One region of the Streptomyces sp. NPDC037203 genome, then DNA from elsewhere that is predicted to be linked to it. Evidence: riboswitches for the same ligand, from Rfam matches in the RefSeq annotation. Region 1 holds a riboswitch; each other region holds the start of a gene.

Region 1 (5,691 bases):
CAGGGTTCCGGGCAGGTCAAGGGCAACGGCCACTTCGAGCTGGTGCAGGGCGCCGGCGGCTCGCTCAACGGCACCACCAGCTTCGAGCGCACCAACTACTTCGAGACCATGCCGGCCCACCAGCTGGAGCTCGCGCTCTGGCTGGAGGCCGACCGCATGGGCTCGCTGCTGACCGCCCTGGACGACGAGTCCATGGAGAACCAGCGCGACGTCGTCAAGAACGAGCGCCGCCAGCGCTACGACAACGTCCCCTACGGCACTGCCTTCGAGAAGCTGACCGCCCTGTCGTACCCCGAGGGCCACCCGTACCACCACACGCCGATCGGCTCCATGGCGGACCTGGACGCGGCCACCCTGGAGGACGCCCGCCAGTTCTTCCGCACCTACTACGCGCCGAACAACGCGGTGCTCTCCGTGGTCGGCGACATCGACCCCGAGCAGACACTCGCCTGGATCGAGAAGTACTTCGGCTCCATCCCGGCCCACGACGGCAAGCCCGCGCCCCGTGACGGCTCCCTGCCGGACGTCATCGGCGAGGAGCTGCGCGAGGTTGTCGTGGAGGAGGTCCCGGCGCGCGCCCTGATGGCCGCCTACCGGCTGCCGCAGGACGGCACACGCGCGTGCGACGCGGCCGACCTCGCCCTGACCGTCCTCGGCGGCGGCGAGTCCTCCCGGCTGTACAACCGGCTGGTGCGGCGCGACCGTACGGCCGTCGCGGCCGGCTTCGGGCTGCTGCGCCTGGCCGGCGCGCCCTCCATGGGCTGGCTCGACGTGAAGACCTCCGGCGACGTCGAGGTGCCGGTCATCGAGCGGGCCATCGACGAGGAGCTGGCCCGGTTCGCCGAGGAGGGCCCCACCGCGGAGGAGATGGAGCGCGCCCAGGCCCAGTTGGAGCGCGAATGGCTGGACCGGCTCGGCACCGTCGCCGGCCGCGCCGACGAACTGTGCCGCTACGCCGTCCTGTTCGGCGATCCGCAGCTCGCCCTGAACGCCGTGCAGCGCATCCTGGAGGTCACCCCCGAGGAGGTCAGGGAGGTCGCCAAGGCCCGGCTGCGCCCCGACAACCGCGCGGTCCTGGTCTACGAGCCGAAGTCCCCGCAGGCCGTCGAGGACGCCGATCTGCCCGAGGACCCGGAGTCGGAGGCCACCGTAGAGGCCGGAAACGAGAACGAGGAGACGGCCAAGTGACCGAGCAGCTCGCCACCATGGACTTCCACCCGCAGCCGCAGGCCGGCGAGGCGAAGCCGTGGGCCTTCCCGGCCCCCGAGCGCGGCGCGCTCGACAACGGCCTGACCGTGCTGCGCTGCCACCGGCCCGGCCAGCAGGTCGTCGCCGTCGAGGTGCTCCTGGACGCCCCCCTGGAGGCCGAGCCGGCCGGCCTGGACGGCGTCGCCACCATCATGGCGCGGGCCTTCTCGGAGGGCACCGACAAGCACTCCGCCGAGGAGTTCGCCGCCGAGCTGGAGCGCGCGGGCGCCACCCTGGACGCGCACGCCGACCACCCCGGCGTCCGGATCAGCCTGGAGGTCCCGGCCTCGCGCCTGGCCAAGGGCCTCGGTCTGGTCGCCGACGCGCTGCGCGCCCCCGCCTTCGCCGAGAGCGAGATCGAGCGGCTGGTCCGCAACCGCCTGGACGAGATCCCGCACGAGCTGGCCAGCCCCGCCCGCCGGGCCGCCAAGGAGCTCTCCAAGGAGCTGTTCCCGGCCACCGCGCGCATGTCCCGGCCGCGCCAGGGCACCGAGGAGACGGTCGAGAAGATCGACGCGGCCGCCGTACGCGCCTTCTACGACCGCCATGTGCGCCCCGCCACCGCCACCGCGGTCGTGGTCGGCGACCTCACCGGCATCGACCTGGACGCCCTGCTCGGCGAGACCCTGGGCGCCTGGACCGGCACGCCGGGCACGCCTCGCCCGGTGCCCGCCGTGACGGCCGACGACACCGGGCGTGTCGTCATCGTGGACCGGCCCGGTGCCGTCCAGACGCAGCTGCTCATCGGCAGGGTCGGCCCGGACCGGCACGACCGGGTGTGGCCCGCCCAGGTGCTCGGCACCTACTGCCTCGGCGGCACCCTCACCTCCCGCCTGGACCGCGTGCTGCGCGAGGAGAAGGGCTACACCTACGGGGTGCGCGCGTTCGGACAGGTGCTCCGCTCCGGACCCGACGGCAACGGCGCCTCCATGCTGGCCATCAGCGGCTCCGTGGACACCCCCAACACCGGCCCGGCGCTGGACGACCTGTGGAAGGTGCTGCGCACCCTCGCGGCGGAGGGCCTGACCGACGCCGAGCGGGACGTCGCCGTGCAGAACCTCGTCGGGGTCGCGCCGCTGAAGTACGAGACCGCGGCGGCCGTCGCGGGCACGCTCGCCGACCAGGTCGAGCAGCACCTTCCCGACGACTTCCAGGCGACGCTCTACCGGCAGTTGGCCGCGACGGGCACCGTGGAGGCCACCGCGGCGGTCGTCAACGCCTTCCCGGTGGACCGCCTGGTGACGGTTCTGGTGGGTGACGCGTCCCAGATCAAGGCGCCGGTCGAGGCGCTGGGCATCGGCGCGGTCACCGTGGTGGCGGCCGAGTAACCACCCGCACGGGCAGCCCCCTTAGGGGCGAGACCCCGACAGCGGACGGGGCCCTGACGGCCAACGGGTCGTCAGGGCCCCGCTTTGTTCCACTCTCTCCCCAGGATGTCCGAATTGGGGCGGAGGTTGCCCGTCTGCCCTGTGGGATGCGCTACAAAAGCCGCCTTCTGTTTGGGGATTGCCGGCCGGTCCGCTTAGCGTCATCCCGGTTGTCCGTCGGGCAGTGCGCCGCAGCCGCGGCACCGGACAGCCATCGCCGAGTCCCCGAGGCGCGAGCCAGGGGAGCCGGGGACCCACTTGTCCCTGGGGTGAATCGGGCCCGTCCGCGCGCGAGCGCGGCGCCCGTAGGAGACCTTCCTGCTCCGAACCCGTCAGCTAACCCGGTAGGCGAGAGGGAAGGAAAGGAACAGCCACGCACATGGCGTTCGCATGCGCCACCGGGAAGCACCGCAAGCCCGGCCGGGTCAAGCGCACCACCGCCCAGGCGGCCGGTATCGCGGCCCTGACCACCACCGGTGTCATCGGCACCCTCGCCGCGTCCCCGGCGCTGGCCGCCGAGACCCCCGTCGAGCAGACCGGCCTGACCCCGGTGCTCGCCGCGAGCGACGACCTCGCCGAGCACATCGACGCCCAGGCCGTCGCCCAGCAGCGGATCGCCGAGCACGAGGCGGCCGAGAGGGCCGCCGCCGTGCGCGCGAAGGAGGCCCGCGAAGCCAGGGCCCGCGCCGCCCGCGAGGCCGAGCGCAAGCGGCTGAACGCCTTCGTCGCCCCGATCGCGCACTCCTACGTGTCCACCGGCTACAAGGCCAGCAGCTCGCTGTGGTCCTCCGGCTCCCACACCGGTATCGACTTCCACGCGATGACCGGCACCCCCGTGCACGCGGTCGGCGCCGGCACCGTCGTCTCCACCGGCTGGGGCGGGGCGTACGGCAACCAGATCGTGCTCCGCATGGCCGATGGCATGTACACCCAGTACGGCCACCTGTCGTCCATCGAGGTCACGGTGGGCCAGCAGGTCACCGCGGGCCAGCAGATCGCCCTGTCCGGCGCGACCGGCAACGTCACCGGCCCGCATCTGCACTTCGAGGCGCGCACCAGCCCCGACTACGGCTCCGACGTCGACCCCATCGCGTACCTGCGCGGTCACGGCGTGAACGTCTGACCGACCGCACGGCACCGAAAGCCCCGGCCCACCCGGCCGGGGCTTTCGCCTTTCCCGGATGTTCCCGTCCGGCCCTGTCCAAAAAATATCCATGGATCGAGGCCCGCCGTCGGAAATTCCGGCCCGGTGGAATAGAGTCACGGAAAACACGCGTTCGTCGTCGGCGTCGTGTCGCGGGTATTAAGGCGGAGGTCGGTCATGCGTATTCCGGCGCAATCGGTGTGCACGGCGATCCGGGACGACATCGTCGCCGGCGCCCTCGAACGGGGGAGCCGGCTCACCGAGGAGGTGCTCGCCCGCCGCTACGGCGTCTCGCGCGTCCCCGTACGCGAGGCCCTGCGCACCCTGGAGGCGGAGGGCTTCGTGGTGACGCGCCGGCACGCGGGCGCCTGCGTGGCCGAGCCGACCGAGCAGGAGGCCGCCGACCTGCTGGAGATGCGGCTGCTCCTGGAGCCGCTCGGCGCCGCGCGGGCCGCCCGGCGCCGTACCGAGGCCCATCTGAAGGTGCTGCGCGGCCTGGTCAGGCTGGGCCAGGAGCGCGCCAGGAGGGGCGGCAGCGAGGATCTGCGCGCCCTGGACGGCTGGTTCCACGAGACGCTGGCCCAGTCCTGCGGCAGCCCCTCGCTGACCTCGGCGCTCGTCCAACTGCGCCACAAGATCGCCTGGATGTACACGGTGGACGCGCCGTCGGACGCGGTCGGCACCTGGGCCGAGCACGGCGCCATCGTGGACGCGGTGGCGCGCGGCGACAGTGAGCGCGCCCGCACGGTGACCGCGCTGCACACCGAGCGGGCGACGGCGGCGCACCGGCTGCGGCTGTCCGGGGCCGCGGCGCGTGTGCGGGCTTCGCAACATGCCGTAAACATGTCCGGTGCGCGGAATTAACACGGGTGCCGTATACAAAGTGGTGGGAATATCCGGCGGGCGCGTATTTCCGGGTGCCCTGAATTCCCTGGAGGCTGCCCACCCGGAATTCTCGGCATGGCCGATACGGCGGCGCCCGGAAAACACGGAAGCCGCGCCACCCGCTGGGGGATGACGCGGCTTCACGAATCCGGCCCGGACTTTCTCGGACCCGAACCCGGCCCGTCCCGGACGGCTCAGACCGTCTCGGGCAGCTCCTCCAGGCCCTCGGCGACCAGCTTGGCCAGCCGGTCCAGGGCGGCGTCCGCGCCCTCGGCGTCGGAGGCGAGTACGATCTCCTCGCCGCCCTGGGCGCCCAGGCCCAGAACGCCCAGCATGGAGGCCGCGTTGACCGGGGTGCCGCCGGCCTTGCGGATCGTCACCGGGATGCCTGCGGCCGTGGCGGCCCGGACGAAGATGGAGGCGGGGCGGGCGTGAAGACCCTCGGCCCAGCCGACGTTGACGCGGCGCTCAGCCATGTGTTGCTGCCCTTCACTGTTCAGGGTTGTCTAGACCAGTGTTCCATATCCTGAAGCGTGCCAGAAGAGGGGCTGCGCATCCCCTCCGCGGTGCTCCACAGACTGCCCCGCGCCGTTGTCGGACGCGAGCCGTACGCTGGGCCCCATGCGAACCTCGGCGGAACCGCAGGGCCGGTACGAGTACCCGGCGCACTGGGAGGCGGACGTGGTGCTGCGGGACGGAGGCACCGCCCGCATCCGTCCCATCACCGTCGACGACGCCGACCGCCTGGTCCACTTCTACGAGCAGGTCTCCGACGAGTCCAAGTACTACCGCTTCTTCGCCCCTTACCCCCGGCTGTCCGCCAAGGACGTCCACCGCTTCACGCACCACGACTTCGTGGACCGGGTGGGCCTCGCGGCCACCGTGGGCGGCGAGTTCATCGCGACGGTGCGCTACGACCGCATCGGGGCCGGCGGCGCGCCCGCGTCCGGTCCCGCCGACGAGGCCGAGGTCGCCTTCCTGGTGCAGGACGCCCACCAGGGCCGGGGGGTCGCCTCCGCCCTCCTCGAACACATCGCGGCCGTCGCC
Region 2 (5,691 bases), on a different contig from region 1:
GCCAGGCGCTCGGGGTTGGTGACGAACAGGTCGTCGCCGACGAGCTGGACCTTGTCGCCGAGCTTGTCGGTGATGATCTTCCAGCCGGCCCAGTCGTCCTCGAACAGCGGGTCCTCGATGGAGACCAGCGGGTAGGCCGCCACCAGCTCCTCGTAGTACTCCGTCATCTCGGCGGCGGAGCGCTCCTTGCCCTCGAAGAGGTACTTGCCGTCCTTGTAGAACTCGGAGGCGGCGACGTCGAGGGCGAGGGCGATCTGCTCGCCGGGCGCGTACCCGGCTTCCTTGATGGCCTCGAGGATCAGGTCCAGGGCCTCGCGGTTGGAGCCGAGGTTCGGGGCGAAGCCGCCCTCGTCACCGAGACCGGTGGCCAGGCCCTGGCGCTTCAGGACCTTCTTGAGGGTGTGGTAGACCTCGGCACCCCAGCGCAGCGCCTCGGAGAAGGACTCGGCGCCGATCGGCGCGATCATGAACTCCTGGATGTCCACGTTGGAGTCGGCGTGCGAGCCGCCGTTCAGGATGTTCATCATCGGCACCGGCAGCAGGTGCGCGTTGGGGCCGCCCAGGTAGCGGAAGAGGGGCAGGTCGGACGCCTCGGAGGCGGCGTGCGCGACGGCCAGGGAGACGCCGAGGATGGCGTTGGCGCCGAGCGAGCCCTTGTTGTCGGTGGCGTCCAGGTCGAACATGGCCTGGTCGATCAGGCGCTGCTCGGTGGCGTCGTAGCCGACCAGCTCCGGGCCGATCTGCTCGATGACGGCGAGGACGGCCTTCTCGACACCCTTGCCCAGGTAGCGGTTGGGGTCACCGTCGCGCAGCTCGATGGCCTCGAAGGCGCCGGTGGAGGCGCCGGACGGAACGGCGGCACGACCGGTGCTGCCGTCGTCGAGGCCGACCTCGACCTCGACCGTGGGGTTGCCTCGGGAGTCCAGGATTTCCCGGGCTACGACGACGTCGATGGACGGCACGAGCATCTCCTTCTTGGATGTGACGCTGGAAGTGCGGGAGGCGGCCGTGCGGCTGCGCCCTTGCGACTAGAGCCTAACCGTCCCGGCGTCGCGGACCACCGACCGACTGCCTGGTGAGCGACGGGGACATGCAGACGGTACCTATTGTTCACTACCGGAACAAAACAGGACCCGGACAGGGTCCGACGGGAGACCGGGAGACCGGGAGAACGCAAGACCCCACCCCGGCGCGAACGGGGGAATCGCGCCGGGGTGGGGGGCTTTGGGGGGACGGGGCCGGGGCCTGGGGGCCACCGGGGGGGGTGGGCCCTGGGGCTCGGAGGCCGCCGGGGGGGTGGGGGCCCGCTGGGGGATGGGGGCCCACCGGGGGGTGGGTGCCCCTGGCCGTTGGGGCGGGTCACCAGGGGCGGGGTTCCTCCGGGCCGCCGGGGGGCGGGCCCTCGGGGGCGCGGCGGCGGGGGTACGACACCGGGGTACGACGTCGGGGGCCGCCCCCTGCGATGGGCCCGTCGCGCTGCGAGGGGCCCGTCGGGCCGGGTGAGCGGAGCCGGGCGAGCCCCGTGCGGGGCTCGCGGCGGCCGTGGCCGGGCCGGGTTACTTCAAGTGGAGCTGCTGACCCGGAAAGATCAGGTCGGCGTTGTCGATGATGTCCTTGTTCAGATCGAACAGCTTCTTCCAGCCGCCGGCCACGTGGTGCGCGGCCGCGATGGAGCTGAGGGTGTCGCCCTTGACCACCTTGTACTCGCCGTCGCCCTTCTTGACCTTCTTGCCGGTCGGGGTGGTGACGGTCTTGCCCGCGGACGAGCCGGTGGAGGTGCTCGTGGACTTGGACGGGGCCGGGGTGGTGCGCTCGGTGGAGCGGGTGGCGGCCTGCTGGTCCGTGGAGCGGGTGGCGGTGCCGGACGACGACGTGGTCGTCGGGGCGGAGCCGTTGTACGGAGTGCCGGTCAGACCCGTGCCGCAGACCGGCCAGGCGCCCTTGCCCTGCGCGGCCAGGACCTTCTCGGCGACGGAGATCTGCTGCGACTTGCTGGCCTTGTCGGCGGTCGGCGCGTAGGCGGTACCGCCGTACGCGGCCCAGGTGGAGGCGGAGAACTGGAGACCGCCGAAGTAACCGTTGCCGGTGTTGATGGCCCAGTTGCCGCCGGACTCGCACTGGGCGACCGTGTCCCACTGGGAGGCGGTGGCGGCGGAGGCGCCGCCGGCCGCCATCAGCGGAGCGGCCACGGCGGCACCGGTGACACCGGCGAGCGTGACGGCGCGGACGGCCTTGGACGGACGGCGGTGCTTGCCCTTGCCGGAAAACAGCATGGAACGATCCCCTCACCGACGCCTGCGAGGTGAGCTGTCGGGTTCGGGCCGGTTGAGTTGCCCGGCCACCCCTCCTCCCGGAGGTGTGGCTTCACCCCAAGCCGGTCCGGCATCAACTGCCGGGCCCGGCGCCTACCTTGGGTCCCCCGCTCCTGCCTGCGGCGCTTGACGCGACGACTGTTCCCGGAAGCCGCTGGCAGGATTCGGCGTTGCGGCCGCCGGGGCTCGTGGTGACGAGCGGCCTTGACCGTAGCCAGGTGATCCGCGGAATTTCAAAGACGATCAGGGCTTCTGAGACTCATCCCACACTTTCGCCAAACCGGACATTTAGCGATCAAGTGGGGCGTCAACTAGCCCTGGTCCGCGCCCGTTTCGTCACCGACTTTCAGGGTCTGACCGGCGGTGATGTGATTCGGGTCGGCGCCCACGACCTTCTTGTTCGCGGCGTAGAGCGCGTGCCATCCGCCGTCCACGTCAAGGGAGTCGGCGATGGCACTCAGCGAGTCGCCCTGGCGGACGGTGTAGCTGTCCGGCTCGTGGGTCGCGTGCCGGCCGGAGGCAGAGTCGTTCTGTCCGTTTGCCGCGCTTTCGTCCGCGCTGCCGCCGCGGTGGCGCCCGCCGCCGAGGGCTCCGGTGTCGACCAGATTCCAAGTGCCCGCGGCCTGCTCGGGGTTGGCCGGGGTGCCGGTGGAGGGCGTGGGCGTTCCGGAGCCGTGGGCCGGCGCGGACGGCGGGGTGGAGGCGGAGGGGGCCGAGGAGGTCGAACCGGAGGGGCCGGACGGGTCCGGGGCGGGGGTGCCGGTGCCGGTGCCGGTGCGCTTGCCCGGCTGCGGGCTCGTGTGCTTGCCGGTCTGCTTGCCGGAGCCGGAGCCCGAGGCGTGGCTCGGTGAAGAGGAGGGGCTGGACGAGTCGGTGGACGCCTTGCCGGAACCGGTGCCGGTTCCGGTGCCGTCCTGGTCGCCGCTCGGCGTACCGGCCGGGGAAGAGGGGTCGGGCAGGCCGGAGGGGTCGGTCGTGCCGCCGGTCTGGCCGCTGCCGCTGTCACCGTCGCCGACGCCCGGATCGACGTTCACCGAACCGGAGTTCGAGGTCAGCCCGGACAGCAGGGCGCAGGTGGCCCAGGGCGCGGTGCCCTTGTCCTTGAGGATCTTCTCGGCCACGGCGATCTGCTGCGAGCGGCTGGCCTGGTCGGCCGAGGAGGCGTACTGCGTCCCGCCGTACGCGACCCAGTCGTCCTGGGATATCTGGAGGCCGCCGTAGTACCCGTTGCCGGGGTCGGCGCTCCAGGCGCCGCCGCTCTCGCAGTTGGCGACCTTGTCCCAGGTGGTGCCGTCGGCCGCGTGGGCGCCGGTGGCGCCGAGCAGCGGGATGGCGATGGCGGAGCCGGTCACGCCGGCCGCGACGAGGAGGGCCGGGGCCTGACGGGGGCGGCGGTGACGACCGTTCCCGGAGATCATGCGGGAGCCTTTCGAGCGACGGCGGGGACCGGCGCGGCGGATGATGCGGGCCCGCCGCGCTGAGGGGTGAAGGTATCGGCACACGATCACTTGTCACAAGTTCATGCCGCAGAGATCACGCGAAGATCACAGAGGTGAACGTCGGCCCCTCCGCTGCGTCACCTTCCGGCTCACCCGTCGGGCACGGCGGCGCCTCGGCTGAGCGGGCCCGGACTACCGGGTGGGCGGGGTGAACTCCACCGGCAGGGTGCGCAGTCCCCGCATGATGAGCCCGCCGCGCCAGCGCAGCTCGGCCGGGTCGGCGGCGAGCCGCAGGTCGGGCAGCCGGGTCAGCAGCGTGGCCAGCGCCTTCTGCCCTTCCAGGCGGGCGAGCGGGGCGCCCAGGCAGTAGTGGATGCCGTGGCCGTACCCGAGGTGCTGGTTGTCGCGGCGGCCGAGGTCGAGCGTGTCCGGGTCCTCGAACCGCTCCGGGTCCCGGTCGGCGGCGGCCAGGACGACGAGCACCGGGTCGCCGGGCGCGATCCGCTGTCCACCGATGGTGAGCGGCTCGGTGGCGAACCGCCAGGTGGCCAGCTCCACCGGGCCGTCGTAGCGCAGCAGTTCCTCCACCCCGGTGGCCAGCAGCTCGTCGTCGCCGCGGGCCAGGGCCGCCTGGAGGCGGTGGCGCTGCTCGGGGTGGGTGAGCAGGGCGTAGGTGCCGTTGCCGATGAGGTTGACGGTGGTCTCGAAGCCGGCGAACAGGAGGATGAAGGCCATCGCCGCGGCCTCGTTCTCGGTGAGGTGCTCGCCGTGGTCGGAGGCGCGGATGAGACCGGAGATCAGGTCTTCGCCGGGGGCGGGCTCGGCGGGCAGTGCCTCGCGCTTCTTGTGGATCAGCTCGGCGAGGTAGCCGCGCATCTTCTTCACCGACCGGGCGACGCCGCCGCGGGGGCCTCCCCCGTGCCGGATCATCATGCCGGCCCAGTCCCGGAAGTCGTCCTGGTCCTCGCGCGGGACGCCGAGCAGGTCGCAGATGGCGTAGATGGGGAGCGGGAAGGCGAACTCGTGGATGAGGTCGGCACAACCGCGCTCGGCGAACCGGTCGATGAGCTGGTCGGTCAGCTCCTGCACCCGGTCCGCGAACTCGGCGACCCGGCGGGGGGTGAACGCCTTGCTGACCAGTCGGCGCAGCCGGGTGTGGTCCGGCGGGTCGATGTTCAGCAGATGCGTCATCAGCTCGGCCTTGCGCTCGCCCGGAATGCCGGTCTTGCCCTTGGCGTGCTCGGGCTCGTCGTGATGCGCCGGGTTCTTGCTCAGCCGCTGGTCGGCCAGTGCCTGCCGGGCGTCCGCGTACCGGGTGACCAGCCACGCCTCCACCCCGCTGGGCAACCGCGTCCGCCGCACGGGCGCGTGCTCGCGCAGCCATGCGTACGCCGGGTAGGGGTCGGCCGCGAACTCCCAGGTGAACAGCTCGGGAGCGGCGGGCGCGGGGTCGTCGGGGCGAAGCTGGTCGGTCACTCCTCGACCGTATCCGGCAGCCCCTCCGCCCTGCGTATCGCGTCCCGGTACGTCCGGGCCGCGGCGCGCAGGGCGGTTTCCGGGTCCGTGCCGGCGGCTTCGGCGCGGGCGGCGAGAGCGAGCAGGGCGTAGCCGACGTCGTCGCCCTGGGGCAGGGGGACGTCGAGGCCGGCGGTGCGGGCGCGGGAGGCGAGCTTGGCGGCGAGGGCGAGGCCGGGCTGGCCGAGGGGGATGCCCTCGGTGACGGAGGTGCGGCGCTTCTCCTCGGCCTTGGTGCGCAGCCACTGCTCCCTGACCGCCTCCGGGGTCTCCGCCGTCGCGTCGCCGAAGACGTGGGGGTGGCGGTGGATGAGCTTGGCGACGATGCCGCCGGCCACGTCGTCGATGGAGAACGGGGTCTCCGGGTGCTCCTCGGCGATCCGGGAGTGGAAGACGACCTGGAGGAGGACGTCGCCCAGCTCCTC
Region 3 (5,691 bases), on a different contig from region 1:
GCTGATAGCCATCGTCGCGAACAGCTTCGCGACCAAGTGGATAGCCACCTCCACCGCCGACCCCGCGGGCGCCAACACCCTCGGCGCCACCCTCATAGCCCCGATCGTGGAGGAGTCCGCCAAGGCGGCGGCCGTCCTGCTGGTCTTCCTCTTCCGCAGGCGCGAGTTCACCGGGATCGTGGACGGGATGGTGATAGCCGGGATCACCGCCACCGGGTTCGCGTTCACCGAGAACATCCTCTACCTCGGCACCGCCTTCGGCACCGACCGGATCAGCGGCGGCCACGGCATCGTCTCCGTCACCGCCGCCACCTTCTTCGTGCGCATCGTGATGTCCCCGTTCGCGCACCCCCTGTTCACCACCTGCACCGGCATCGGCTTCGGCCTCGCCGCGCTGTACGGGGCCCGCGGGCGCGCCCGGCGGGTGCTGCTCCCGCTCGGCGGTCTGCTGCTCGCGATGTGCATGCACTCCCTGTGGAACAGCTCCGCCGGCTTCGGCCAGTACGGCTTCCTCGCCGTCTACGGCGCCTTCATGCTGCCGGCGTTCGGGCTGCTGACCTGGCTCGCGATCTGGACCCGGCAGCGGGAGCTGCGCACGGTGCGCGAGGAGCTGCCCACGTACGTGCTGGCCGGCTGGCTGGGCCCGGCCGAGCCCTTCGCGCTCGGCTCGATGCGCGCCCGCCGGATGGCCCGCGACTACGCCCGCCACCACGCCGGCCGGCCCACGGCTCGGGCGGTCGCCCAGTACGAGACGTACGCCACCGCCCTCGCGCTGCTGCGCCGACAGGGCCGCCAGGGGCGGGCGGGCGCCGACTTCGCCCTCCGCGAGCGGGAACTGCTCGATCGGCTGTGGCAGCGCCGGGAGGCCGCCCGGCCCGCCCTGGAGTACGCGGCCCTCAGAGCGGCCGCCGCCCACGTCCCGATGGGATGGGCGCCCGCGCCGTACGGGCACGCGTACATCCGGCCGGGGCAGCCGCAGGGGCACGGGTACGGCTACCCGGCGGCGCCGTACCCGTCGTACCACCCGTACCGGATGTGACCTGCGAACCGCCGGCTGCTCAGGCCGAGGCGGCCGTCAGCTTCTCCAGCTCGTCGTCCGTCAGCTCCAGGTCGCCGGCCGCCAGCAGCGGCGGGAGCTGCTCCAGGGTGCGGGCCGAGGCGATCGGGGCGATGACGGTCGGCTGGGCGGCCAGCCAGGCGAGGGCGACGGTGGCATGTGCGGCCCCGTGCGCGGCGGCGATCTCGTCGAGGGCGGCGAGCACCTTCTGCCCGCGCTCGGTCTCCGCGTACTTCGCGGCCGAGCCGGCACGGGCGCTGTCCACCGTGGCGCCGGGCCGGTACTTGCCGGTCAGGAAGCCCGCGGCGAGTGCGAAGTACGGCACCGCGGACAGGCCCTCGCGGGCGACGAGGTCCTGGAGCGGGCCCTCGTAGGTGTCGCGGGAGACCAGGTTGTAGTGCGGCTGGAGCGCCACATAGCGGGCCAGGTTCTCGCGGGCGGAGAAGTCCAGGGACTCCTTGAGCCGCTCGGCGCTGATGTTGGACGCGGCGATCTGCCGCACCTTGCCGGCCTTCACCAGTTCGTCCAGCGCGCCGATGATCTCCTCGACCGGCACCTCGGGCTGGTCGAAGTGGGTGTAGTAGAGGTCGATGTAGTCGGTGCCCAGGCGGGCCAGGGAGGCGTCGGCGGCGGCCTTGATGTTGGCCGCGGACAGGCCCTTGTACTGCGGGTGCTGGCCGACCTTGGTGGCGATGACGACGTCGGAGCGGTTGCCGCGGGCCTTGACCCACTTGCCGATGACGGTCTCGGACTCGCCGCCCTGGTGGCCCTCGACCCAGGCGGTGTAGACGTCTGCGGTGTCGATGAAGTTGCCGCCCGCGGCCGTGTACGCGTCCAGGACGGCGAAGGAGGTCTGCTCGTCGGCGGTCCAGCCGAAGACGTTGCCGCCCAGGCAGAGCGGGAAGACTTCGAGGTCGGATGAGCCCAGTGTGCGCAGAGAAGTCATGCTTCACATCAACACCGGCGACGAATGATCGCATTCCGCCGCCGGTGCGGGCGCCGTCAGGGGTTGAGGCCCTTGTCGCGCAGCCAGGGCGCGGGGTCGACGGCGGTGGCCTGCCCGTCCGGGTGGACCTCCAGGTGCAGGTGCGGCCCGGTGACATTGCCGGTGGCGCCGACGCGGCCGATGACCTCGCCGGTGGCGACCTTCTGGCCGACCGAGACATTGATCGAGGACTGGTGGCAGAACCACAGCTCGGTGCCGTCGTCCAGGGTGAGGACGGTGCGGTAGCCGTAGGCGCCGGCCCAGCCGGCCTGGGTGATGGTGCCGCCGTGGATGGCCTTGATCAGGGTGCCGGTGGGGGCGGCGAAGTCGAGGCCGGTGTGGTAGCCGGAGGACCACATGGCGCCGGGCTGCCCGAAGGTGCCGGTGAGCGTGTACGAGACGACGGGCAGCGTGTACTGCTTGGCCAGCGCGGCCAGCCGCTTGGCCTCGGCCGCCTTCCTGGCGTCGGCCTCCGCCTTCTCCTTGGCGTCGGCGGCCTTGGCGGCGGCCTCCTTCTCCGCCTTGGCGGCCGCCGCCTCGCTCTGCTGCTGGGCGGCGGCGACCATCGCGGCGGCGGCCTTGCTGTCGGCCTGGCCCTGCTGCTGCTCGGCCTGGGCCATGATCCGGTTGCGCAGGGCCTCGCCCGCGCCGGTGTCCCTGGCGCCCTCGGTGGTCCGCCCGAGGTCGGAGAGCGCGGTGGCGGCCTCGGCCTTGGGCTTCTCGGCGGAGTCGTCGCCGAGGTAGTGCTCGACGGTGGCCAGGTGGGGCACCGAGACGTCCGGCAGGTCCGGCATCGAGACGGAGACCGGCGGCTTGCCGGGGTTGGCGCTGGCGATGCCGCCCGCGCCGACGGCGGCGATCACACCGACGCCGAGGACGGTGGAGCTGCGGGCGAAGCCGCCGCGCTGCTTGGCGACGCGGTGGCGGCCGCGGACCGGGGCGACGGACTCCTCGCTGGGGTTCCACTCCTCCCAGGGTCCGTCGCCCTCGGGGCCGGGGCCGAACGACTCGGGTTCGCGCTGAGCGGGCACGAACGGTGCTTCGGGGGCGGGACGGTTGGACGCCACGGGGGCGTGCTCCTTTCCTTCCTCCGCCTACCGGGTTAGCTGACGGGTTCGGAGCAGGAAGGTCTCCTACGCGCGTATACCGCTCGCGGACTCGGCTGAGTCCGCGGTGGTGTCCGCGTGATTCACCCCAAGGTGGTGGTTCCCCGGTTCCCTCGCGGGATTCGGCGCGTGCGCACGGAGCCGCCTCGGGTGACGGCTGGGACGACCGCGCTGCGTTATCGAACGTTAATAGACCGGAGGGGAACTTTCCAAGCCGTTCGGCTTGATCATCAAGGTTCAAACCCCTGGACTTACCGCCCAGCGGGCCGCCAAACCGGGCGAGTTGAGCGCCCTCCAGGAGTCATCGGGTTTTTGATGGTGACTCAGATGTTATGCGCTGGGCGTTCGAACGGTCACTGGGGGTAACCCCCCCATTGGGGGTCCGGAAAACACCCAGGGCCGGAATCCATGAACTGGATTCCGGCCCTGAGATATCAGTAGCGGGGACAGGATTTGAACCTGCGACCTCTGGGTTATGAGCCCAGCGAGCTACCGAGCTGCTCCACCCCGCGGCGATGTCTCTACTGTACGCCATCACCAGGGCGGAAAGCACATCGGTTACGACGGACCCCCGGATCGGCCGGGCAGATGCCGGTTCGGGGCCTGGGCCAGGGGCTCGTACTCGGGCAGGACGACGACCTCGGCGCCCGCGGCCGTCAGCACCCCGGAGCCGTCGGCCGCCACCACGAACGTGTCCGGCTCCCGCCAGGCGGTGACCACCCGGCGCACCCCCGCCCGCAGGATCAGCTCGGCGCAGGGCGCGGGGCGCGAGGCGCGGCGGGCGCAGGGCTCCAGGCTGCTGTAGACGGTGGCGCCGGGCAGCCGCGGGTCGGCGGGGTCGGTCTTGGCGAGCGCCGCCTCCTCCGCGTGCACCACCGGGTCCCCGCCCTCGCGGGAGTGGCCGCGGGCCAGCTCGGTGCCGTCGGCGGCGACCACGACCGCGCCGACGCTGAAGGCCGTCCGCGAAGGCGGGCACAGCGCGGCCAGCTCGCAGGCGGTGCGCAGCCAGTGCCGGTCGGCGGCGGTGGGCACCGGGCCGGTGCCGGGCGCGGTGGGCTCGTAGCGCATCAGGACGACGTCCCCGATGCGGCGGGACTCGACCAGCCGCAGCCGGCCCTCCTGGTAGCGGCCGGGCCCGAACAGCCGCGGGGCGCCCGGATCGCCCACGATCAGCGGGGCGACCACCAGCTGGAGTTCGTCGGCGAGGCCCTGCTGGAGGAGCTGGGTGTGCACGGCCGCGCCGCCCTCCACCATCAGCCGGCCGATTCCGCGCTCGGCCCGGAGATGGCCGAGCAGGGCCCGCCAGTCCAGCTCAGGGCCGAGTGGGACGACATCGGCGGCGCCGCCGAGGAGACGGGTGGCCCGCGCGGCGCCCTCGTCGGTGGTGTAGACGATCTTGTCGCCGCCGGTGTGCCAGAAGCGGGCCGCGGGGTCGAGGTCGCCGGTGCCGGTGACGGTGACCTTCAGCGGATACTCCGGCCGGCCCCGCGCGAGCCGGGCGGCGCGCCGCTCGGCGGAGCCGACCAGCAGCCGCGGGTTGTCGGCGCGCAGGGTGCCGGCCCCGACCAGGAGGGCGTCGGCCGAGGCCCGTACCGCGTCGACCCGGTCGAAGTCGGCCGGTCCGGACAGCAGCAGCCGCTCCGGGCCGGTGTCGTCCAGGCAGCCGTCGAGGGAGACGGCGGCGGACAGCAGCACGTACGGGTACGGCGCGGACTCGGGCAAAGCTCGCTCGGTGCTCATCGACTCCAGTGTGCGGCCCGCCGCCGGCCGGCCTGCCCATGGGGACGGCGCGCCCCGCCCGGCCCGGCCCCGGCCCGCCCGAAAAGCATTCTTATTTCCGCCCGTTGCTGTCATAGGACCGCCGAACCCCGCTTTCGAGTTACAGAAGCACCCGAATGCCCCACACCCTCAGCTCCCGAGAGGCTCGTTAGCTGACCGTGGCACGCACAGAGAGACGCGCAGCGCTGAATCTCCACTCGCCGGTCACATTCCGGGTGGAAAGCAAGGAAGGCGAGGTGTTCACCGACGGCTGTTCCGATCTTCTTGACGATTTCTTGAGGAGAATCCGCCAGCTGGAGAGTGAGTACCTGCGGGCGATGGTGAGGCTCTAGGACTCGGCCGATGGACAGGATTCACGATGAAGACGTTACGTGTGACTACGAGTTCAGCACGCTCGAGATGCAGTGGGACCCGGTCGAGGAACTGGCCCAGATGCTGTCCGGCGCGTCCGCCGCGAATCCCGACCCGGCCACCCCGCCCCACGGCAGGTCCAGCCACCGGAAAAATCGCCGGCGCATCCGCACCGAGCCCGGATTGCTGCGCGACGATCAACGCGGCGCGCCCGTCACGCTGCTGATCGCCACCATCTCGGTATGCGCGCTGTGCATGCTGGGCTGGTCCTTCTCCTATTCCTACGCCCAACTCCGTGCCACCGCTTCCTCCGTACTGCCGATGCGCCTCGCACAATGGTGGCCGCTGACGGTGTACGGGCCCTGGCTCGTGGCGGCGCTTTCCATTCTGCGGGCGACGGTCCAGAACCGAAG
Region 4 (5,691 bases), on a different contig from region 1:
CCCGCTCGCGCTGTTCACCGGGGTGAAGGTGCGCTCCTGGCCGCCGCACGCGGGCATGACCGCGCACGCGTACGTGGTCGACAACCCGGAACTCGCGGACCTGGCGGCGCGATTCGTGAAGCGGATCGGGTTCAGCGGGGTGGCCGACCTGGACGTGCGCTTGGACCGGCGCGACGGGCGGTACAAGCTGCTGGACTTCAATCCGCGGATGGGCGCGCAGTTCCGGCTGTTCGAGAGCGCGGCGGGCGTGGACGTCGTACGGGCACTGCACCTCGATCTGACCGGGCGGCCGGTACCCGAGGGGGAGCAGCGGGCCGGGCGGCGCTACCTGGTGGAGAACATCGACCTGCCGGCCCTGGTCGCCTACCGCCGCGGCGGCTATACGACCCCGCACGCGCCGGCGCGGGCGAGCGGGACGGAGCTGGCGTGGTTCGCGGGGGACGATCCGCTGCCGTTCCTCACGATGCTCGCCCGGTGCGCGCGTCCGGGCGCGCGGCATCTGCGCCAGCTGTGGCGGGCCCGCCGCCGCGGCGGCACCACGGAGTAGGCCACCGAAGTGGCGGTGGCCACGAAGGAACGCGTTCTGGGGAGGGACTTCGTGATCCGACCGGTTGCAGTCATCGGAGCGGGGCCGTTCGGCCTGTCCACCGCCGCCCATCTGCGGGCGCGCGGCCTGCCCGTACGGGTCTTCGGCGACCCCATGGTCAGCTGGCGCGCCCATATGCCCGCGGGCATGCTGCTGAAATCGACCCCCGCCGCCTCCAGCCTGGACTGCCCGCAGCCCGGCCACACCCTCGCCGACTACTGCGACGCGACCGGGATCCGCCGGCTCGCCGGTGACGCGGACGTCATCCCGGTGGAGACCTTCGTCGGGTACGGCGAGTGGTTCCAGCGGCGGCTCGTGCCGGATCTCGAACGGGTGCGAGTGGTCTGCGTCGAGCCGGCCGGGCAGGAGGCGGGCGGGGGGTTCGAACTCAAGCTGGACTCGGGGGAGTCGTTCGCCGCGCGGGCGGTGGTCGTGGCCACCGGGCTGTCCGGTCTCGCCCATCTCCCGGCGGAGCTGCGGGCGGCGTCCGGTGCCGGGCCCGATCCGGAGGGCCCCGTCTCGCACAGCTCCCAGCACCACGACCTCGGGCGCTTCTGCGGCAGGGAGCTGATCGTGGTCGGCGCCGGGCAGTCCGCGCTGGAGACGGCCGTGCTGGCGGCGGAGGCCGGGGCGCGGGTGCGGGTGGTGGCGCGGGGGCGCGGGCGGGTCGCCTTCGGGGCGCCGCCCTGGGAGCAGCCGAGGCTGCGCCCCGAGTCGCCGTTCGGGCGGGCCTGGTCGCTGTGGGCGTTCAGCTACTGCCCGCACCCCTACCGCTTCCTGCCCGAGGCCACCCGGCATCTCCTGGTCCGCCGGGTGCTCGGGCCGCTCGGCGCGTGGTGGCTGCGGGAGCGGTTCGAGGGCGCGGTGCAGGTGGACGACGTCGAACGGGTGCTGGGCGCGGCGGCGGAGGACGGGCGGCCGGTGCTGACGGTGCGCACGCACGGCGGCCGCGTGGACCGCCTGAGCGCCGACCATGTCATCGCGGCGACCGGTTACCGGGTGGACACGGCCGCGATGGACTTCCTCGGCCCCACCCTGCGCAGCCGCCTCGCGACGAGCCGCGGTACCCCGCGCCTCGGCACCGGCTACGTCTCCTCGCTCCCCGGCCTCTACTTCACCGGCCTCCCGGCCGCCTCCTCCTACGGCCCGGTGATGCGCTTCGTGTGCGGCACGGAATTCGCGTCCCCGAGACTGGCGGGACATCTGGCGCGGGAACACGGGTGAGTGCCGACGGCGCCGGATGCCCGGAGCGGGGGGTGGCCGGGGGGTGGCGAGCGGCGACCCCGTACCGGCCGCCACCCCCACCGCCGTACGAGCCCCCGCCCCGGCCGTCCCACGGACGCGCGCCCGGCCACCACCACCCCACCACGCCTGCCCTCGAACCCACTTGAAGTCGGCGAAGGCGCAAGTCCGGGCAATGACACGGGAGTCGGGGGAGGACACGCAGGCCGGTGGAGGGGATCGGTCCGTATTCTCTGATCATGGTTGCCTCCCCCGCGTACGCACTGATCGCCACCGACCTGGACGGGACGCTGCTGCGCGGCGACGACACCGTCTCCGAGCGCTCGCTGGCCGTGCTCGCGCGGGCGGCGCGGGCCGGAGCCCGGCACCTGGTCGTCACCGGCCGCCCGGCCCCCAGGGTGCGCCCCCTGCTGACCGCCCTCGGCGCCACCGGGCTCGCGGTGTGCGGGCAGGGCGCGCAGCTGTACGACGCCGCGTCCGGCCGCATGCTGTGGTCGGTCCGGCTGGACCGGGAGCTCGCCGAGACCGCGCTCGGCAAGATCGAGGCCGAGACGGGCCCGGTGTTCGCCGCCGTCGACCAGGACGGCACCGACGGGCTCACCCTGATCGAACCCGGATACCGGATGCCCCACCCGACCCTGCCCGCGGTCCGGGTGGCCCGGCGCGACGACCTGTGGCGGGCGCCGATCAGCAAGGTGCTGCTGCGCCACGCCACCCTGTCCGACGACGAGTTGGCGGCGGTGGCCCGCTCGGTCGTGGACTCGCTGGCCACGGTCACCATGTCGGGGCCCGGAACCGTGGAGCTCCAGCCGTGCGGGGTGACCAAGGCCACCGGGCTCGCGCTGGCCGCCGAGCGGCTCGGGGTCCCCGCGGAACGCGCCCTGGCCTTCGGCGACATGCCCAACGACATCCCGATGTTCCGCTGGGCGGCGCACGGCGTCGCGATGGCGAACGCCCACCCCGAGCTGAAGGCGGTCGCCGACGAGGTCACGGCGTCGAACGAGGACGACGGCATCGCCGTCGTCCTCGAAAGGCTGTTCCCGGCCGGGTGACCGGGAGCAGCGGTGGTATGGCGCCGCAGACGCCTCAGTAGGCGCCGTTGACGTTGTCGATCGAGCCGTAGCGGGCGGCCGCGTAGTTGCAGGCGGCGGTGATGTTGGCGACCGGGTCGTAGATGTTGAACGACGTTCCGGCCACGTGGTACGCGTTGAAGGTCGGGTCGATCACCTGGAGCAGGCCCTTGGACGGTATGCCCTTGGCGGCGTTGGAGTCCCACAGGTTGATGGCGTTCGGGTTGCCCGAGGACTCGCGTATGACATTGCGGTAGATGCCGTTGTAGGAGCCCGGAATGCCCTTCTGGGCCATGATCGCGAGGGACTCGCGGATCCAGCCGTCGAGGTTGTTCGGGTACCCGGCGGGCGTGGTGGCGGCCGACGTCGTGCCGGTGGTGGCGGACGCGGTGGCGGCGCCCACGAGAGGCATGGCGAGCACGGCCGCGCCGGTGCCGGCGACGGCGATGAGGCGGACGAGGCGGTTGGCACGGGTGCGGCGCGGCTGAACGGCAGCAGACATGGGGACGTTCCTCTCCTACGCCTGCGAGGTGAGCTGTCGGGTTCGGGCGGGGAGGTGCCCGGCCGTGCCTGGTGAGAGGCGTGGCTTGACCCCAAGCCGGTCCCGGTGCGAACACGCGGTGCGGCGCGGTGTGTCCCGCGCTGCGCCACGTGAGTCGTCCGGGTCCGGCGACTTACCTGGGTCCCCCGCTCCTGCCGTACGAATGAGTTCGTCGATGGGTGTACGGGCGGCGGCAGGATTCGGCGTCCGCCCGATGGCTCGGGAAGGTATGCGAGAGCACATGCCGGGAACAAGCGCGGAATTGTTATATCGAGGCATTTGACCTTGATCAGCAGCCTATGGGGTACTTGATCCTTTGCGAATGCCAACGCTCAACTCGCTTGCGGGGCACGGCGTGGAGAGGTGTCGCGGGGCCGTGGGCGGGAACGCGGTCGGGTGACCCAATTCACGAAATGGCAAACTATGGAAAATCGGGCATGGGGGATTCGTCCCTCGGTGGGGTGGAGTCGGTGCTCCATCCCTCTCGGGGATCGCGAAGAAGTTCCCGATTACCGGTTAAATCGATGAATGTCCGTTGTCATCATCCGACCAGGGGTATGCCAGTCATGACCCGATACGTCCCGTCCTGGACGGGTGGGCGCAGGGTGGGCGCTCTCGGTGATCGAAACCGGACCGGATACGCTGACTTGAGTGATGGCAGCGACCTATCGACAAACCGCGTAATCGCCAGCAGACACCAGCAGACAGGAGACCCCTCGTGACCGTCGTCGGGCCGTTCGGGCTGAGCGTGCGGGACCAGGCTCTCGAAGCCGATGTCCAGGCCGGATTGGCGGCTGTCGAGGAGGGCCTGCTAGAGGCCACCAAGAGCGAGGTCCCGTTCATCACGGGGGCCGCGCAGCACCTCGTGCGGGCCGGCGGGAAGCGCTTCAGGCCGCTCCTCGTGATGCTCGCGGCGCAGTTCGGCGACCCCTACGCGCCCGGTGTGGTGCCCTCGGCCGTGGTCGTGGAGCTGACCCATCTGGCCACGCTCTACCACGACGACGTCATGGACGAGGCCGCCGTGCGCCGGGGCGTGGACAGCGCCAACACCCGCTGGGGCAACTCCGTCGCGGTCCTCACCGGCGACTTCCTCTTCGCCCGCGCCTCCCAGATCCTCGCCGACCTCGGCCCCGAGGCGGTCCGGGTCCAGGCCCTCGCGTTCGAACGCCTGGTCACCGGCCAGATCCTGGAGACCGCCGGCCCCACCGACGGCCGCGACCCGGTCGAGCACTACCTCGACGTGCTCGGCGGCAAGACCGGCTCGCTGGTCGCGGTGGCCTGCCGGTTCGGCGCGATGATGTCCGGCGCGGACGAGACGGTCGTGGACGTGCTCACCCAGTACGGCGAGCGGCTCGGCGTGGCCTTCCAGCTCGCCGACGACTACCTGGACATCGCCTCCGACTCCCACGAGTCCGGCAAGACCCCCGGCACCGACCTGCGCGAGGGCATCCCGACCCTGCCCGTGCTGCGGCTGCGCGAGCGGGCCGCCCGGCTCGGCCTGCCCGAGGACCTCGCCCTGTGCGAGCTGCTGGACTCCGACCTCAGCGACGACGCCCGGCACGCCGAGGCGCTGGCCGCGCTGCGCGCCCACCCGGCCCTGGAGCAGGCCCGCCGGGACACCGTGCGGTACGCGGAAGAGGCGCGCGCCGCGCTCGCCCCGCTTCAGGAGTGCGACGCCAAGGCGGCGCTGACGGAGCTGTGCGATGCGGTGGTGCACCGCGCCGGATGACCGCCCGCGCCTGACCGCCCGGTGTCCGCCGCCCGGCCACCCGTCCGGCCACCCGTCCGGCGTCCGCCGGGTGGCCGTACCCCGGATGTCTGCCGCATCCTGCCCTGGGGGATTGCGTTCGAGCCCCTAGGGGTGCCCCCCGCGCGTCATACCGCAGTCGTACGCCGAGTTGGCCCCGTGGGCTGACGATTCCGCGGCGCGGATTTGGTCGTATGGACACCACGGACATCACCACTGATCACCGGTTCGGGTGAGAATGGCGGCTCGGGTGGACCAGCGTGAGGGCAGCCGCCGCCGACGACGGAGGTAAGGCACACATGGCACCGTACGAATCCGACGACGCAGTGAACGCCGCTCGGGACGAGGAGACACGCTCGGGCCGCCGCAGGGCCGCGCGGTACGCCGTCCCGGTCGCGGTGGTCGGTGTGGCCGCGGCCACCATCGGACTGGTCCCGGCACTCGCCGACTCCGGCGACCCGGACCTGCCCAGGATCACCGCGCAGCAGCTCATCGACAAGATCGC

What was found. Region 1 has a riboswitch for cyclic di-AMP ahead of ACZ7EC_RS21260 (M23 family metallopeptidase). Riboswitches for the same ligand answer to the same signal wherever they lie in the genome.
Region 2: linked by a shared signal. The riboswitch ahead of ACZ7EC_RS31965 (transglycosylase family protein) and the one ahead of ACZ7EC_RS21260 (M23 family metallopeptidase) in region 1 are both predicted to bind cyclic di-AMP.
Region 3: linked by a shared signal. The riboswitch ahead of ACZ7EC_RS13460 (M23 family metallopeptidase) and the one ahead of ACZ7EC_RS21260 (M23 family metallopeptidase) in region 1 are both predicted to bind cyclic di-AMP.
Region 4: linked by a shared signal. The riboswitch ahead of ACZ7EC_RS16570 (transglycosylase SLT domain-containing protein) and the one ahead of ACZ7EC_RS21260 (M23 family metallopeptidase) in region 1 are both predicted to bind cyclic di-AMP.

Annotation. Positions count from the first base shown of each region.
Region 1 is NZ_JBVJUC010000007.1:257,287-262,977, reverse strand. Features, by position in the region: gene ACZ7EC_RS21270 (M16 family metallopeptidase) at 1-1,188, shown strand, start outside; gene ACZ7EC_RS21265 (M16 family metallopeptidase) at 1,206-2,576, shown strand; cyclic di-AMP (ydaO/yuaA leader) riboswitch at 2,821-2,981, shown strand; gene ACZ7EC_RS21260 (M23 family metallopeptidase) at 2,995-3,738, shown strand; gene ACZ7EC_RS21255 (GntR family transcriptional regulator) at 3,937-4,623, shown strand; gene ACZ7EC_RS21250 (HPr family phosphocarrier protein) at 4,839-5,120, opposite strand; gene ACZ7EC_RS21245 (bifunctional acetate--CoA ligase family protein/GNAT family N-acetyltransferase) at 5,266-5,691, shown strand, end outside.
Region 2 is NZ_JBVJUC010000018.1:82,393-88,083, forward strand. Features, by position in the region: gene eno (phosphopyruvate hydratase) at 1-962, opposite strand, end outside; gene ACZ7EC_RS31965 (transglycosylase family protein) at 1,557-2,273, opposite strand; cyclic di-AMP (ydaO/yuaA leader) riboswitch at 2,278-2,447, opposite strand; gene ACZ7EC_RS31970 (transglycosylase family protein) at 2,624-3,730, opposite strand; gene ACZ7EC_RS31975 (cytochrome P450 family protein) at 3,944-5,227, opposite strand; gene ACZ7EC_RS31980 (nucleoside triphosphate pyrophosphohydrolase) at 5,224-5,691, opposite strand, start outside.
Region 3 is NZ_JBVJUC010000004.1:15,810-21,500, forward strand. Features, by position in the region: gene ACZ7EC_RS13450 (PrsW family intramembrane metalloprotease) at 1-1,039, shown strand, start outside; gene ACZ7EC_RS13455 (aldo/keto reductase) at 1,059-2,003, opposite strand; gene ACZ7EC_RS13460 (M23 family metallopeptidase) at 2,060-3,109, opposite strand; cyclic di-AMP (ydaO/yuaA leader) riboswitch at 3,119-3,286, opposite strand; tRNA gene ACZ7EC_RS13465 (tRNA-Met) at 3,587-3,660, opposite strand; gene ACZ7EC_RS13470 (dihydrofolate reductase family protein) at 3,707-4,888, opposite strand; gene ACZ7EC_RS13475 (DUF2637 domain-containing protein) at 5,270-5,691, shown strand, end outside.
Region 4 is NZ_JBVJUC010000005.1:127,823-133,513, forward strand. Features, by position in the region: gene ACZ7EC_RS16555 (carboxylate--amine ligase) at 1-547, shown strand, start outside; gene ACZ7EC_RS16560 (FAD-dependent oxidoreductase) at 599-1,810, shown strand; gene ACZ7EC_RS16565 (HAD family hydrolase) at 2,068-2,880, shown strand; gene ACZ7EC_RS16570 (transglycosylase SLT domain-containing protein) at 2,915-3,400, opposite strand; cyclic di-AMP (ydaO/yuaA leader) riboswitch at 3,404-3,536, opposite strand; gene ACZ7EC_RS16575 (polyprenyl synthetase family protein) at 4,158-5,168, shown strand; gene ACZ7EC_RS16580 (LolA family protein) at 5,486-5,691, shown strand, end outside.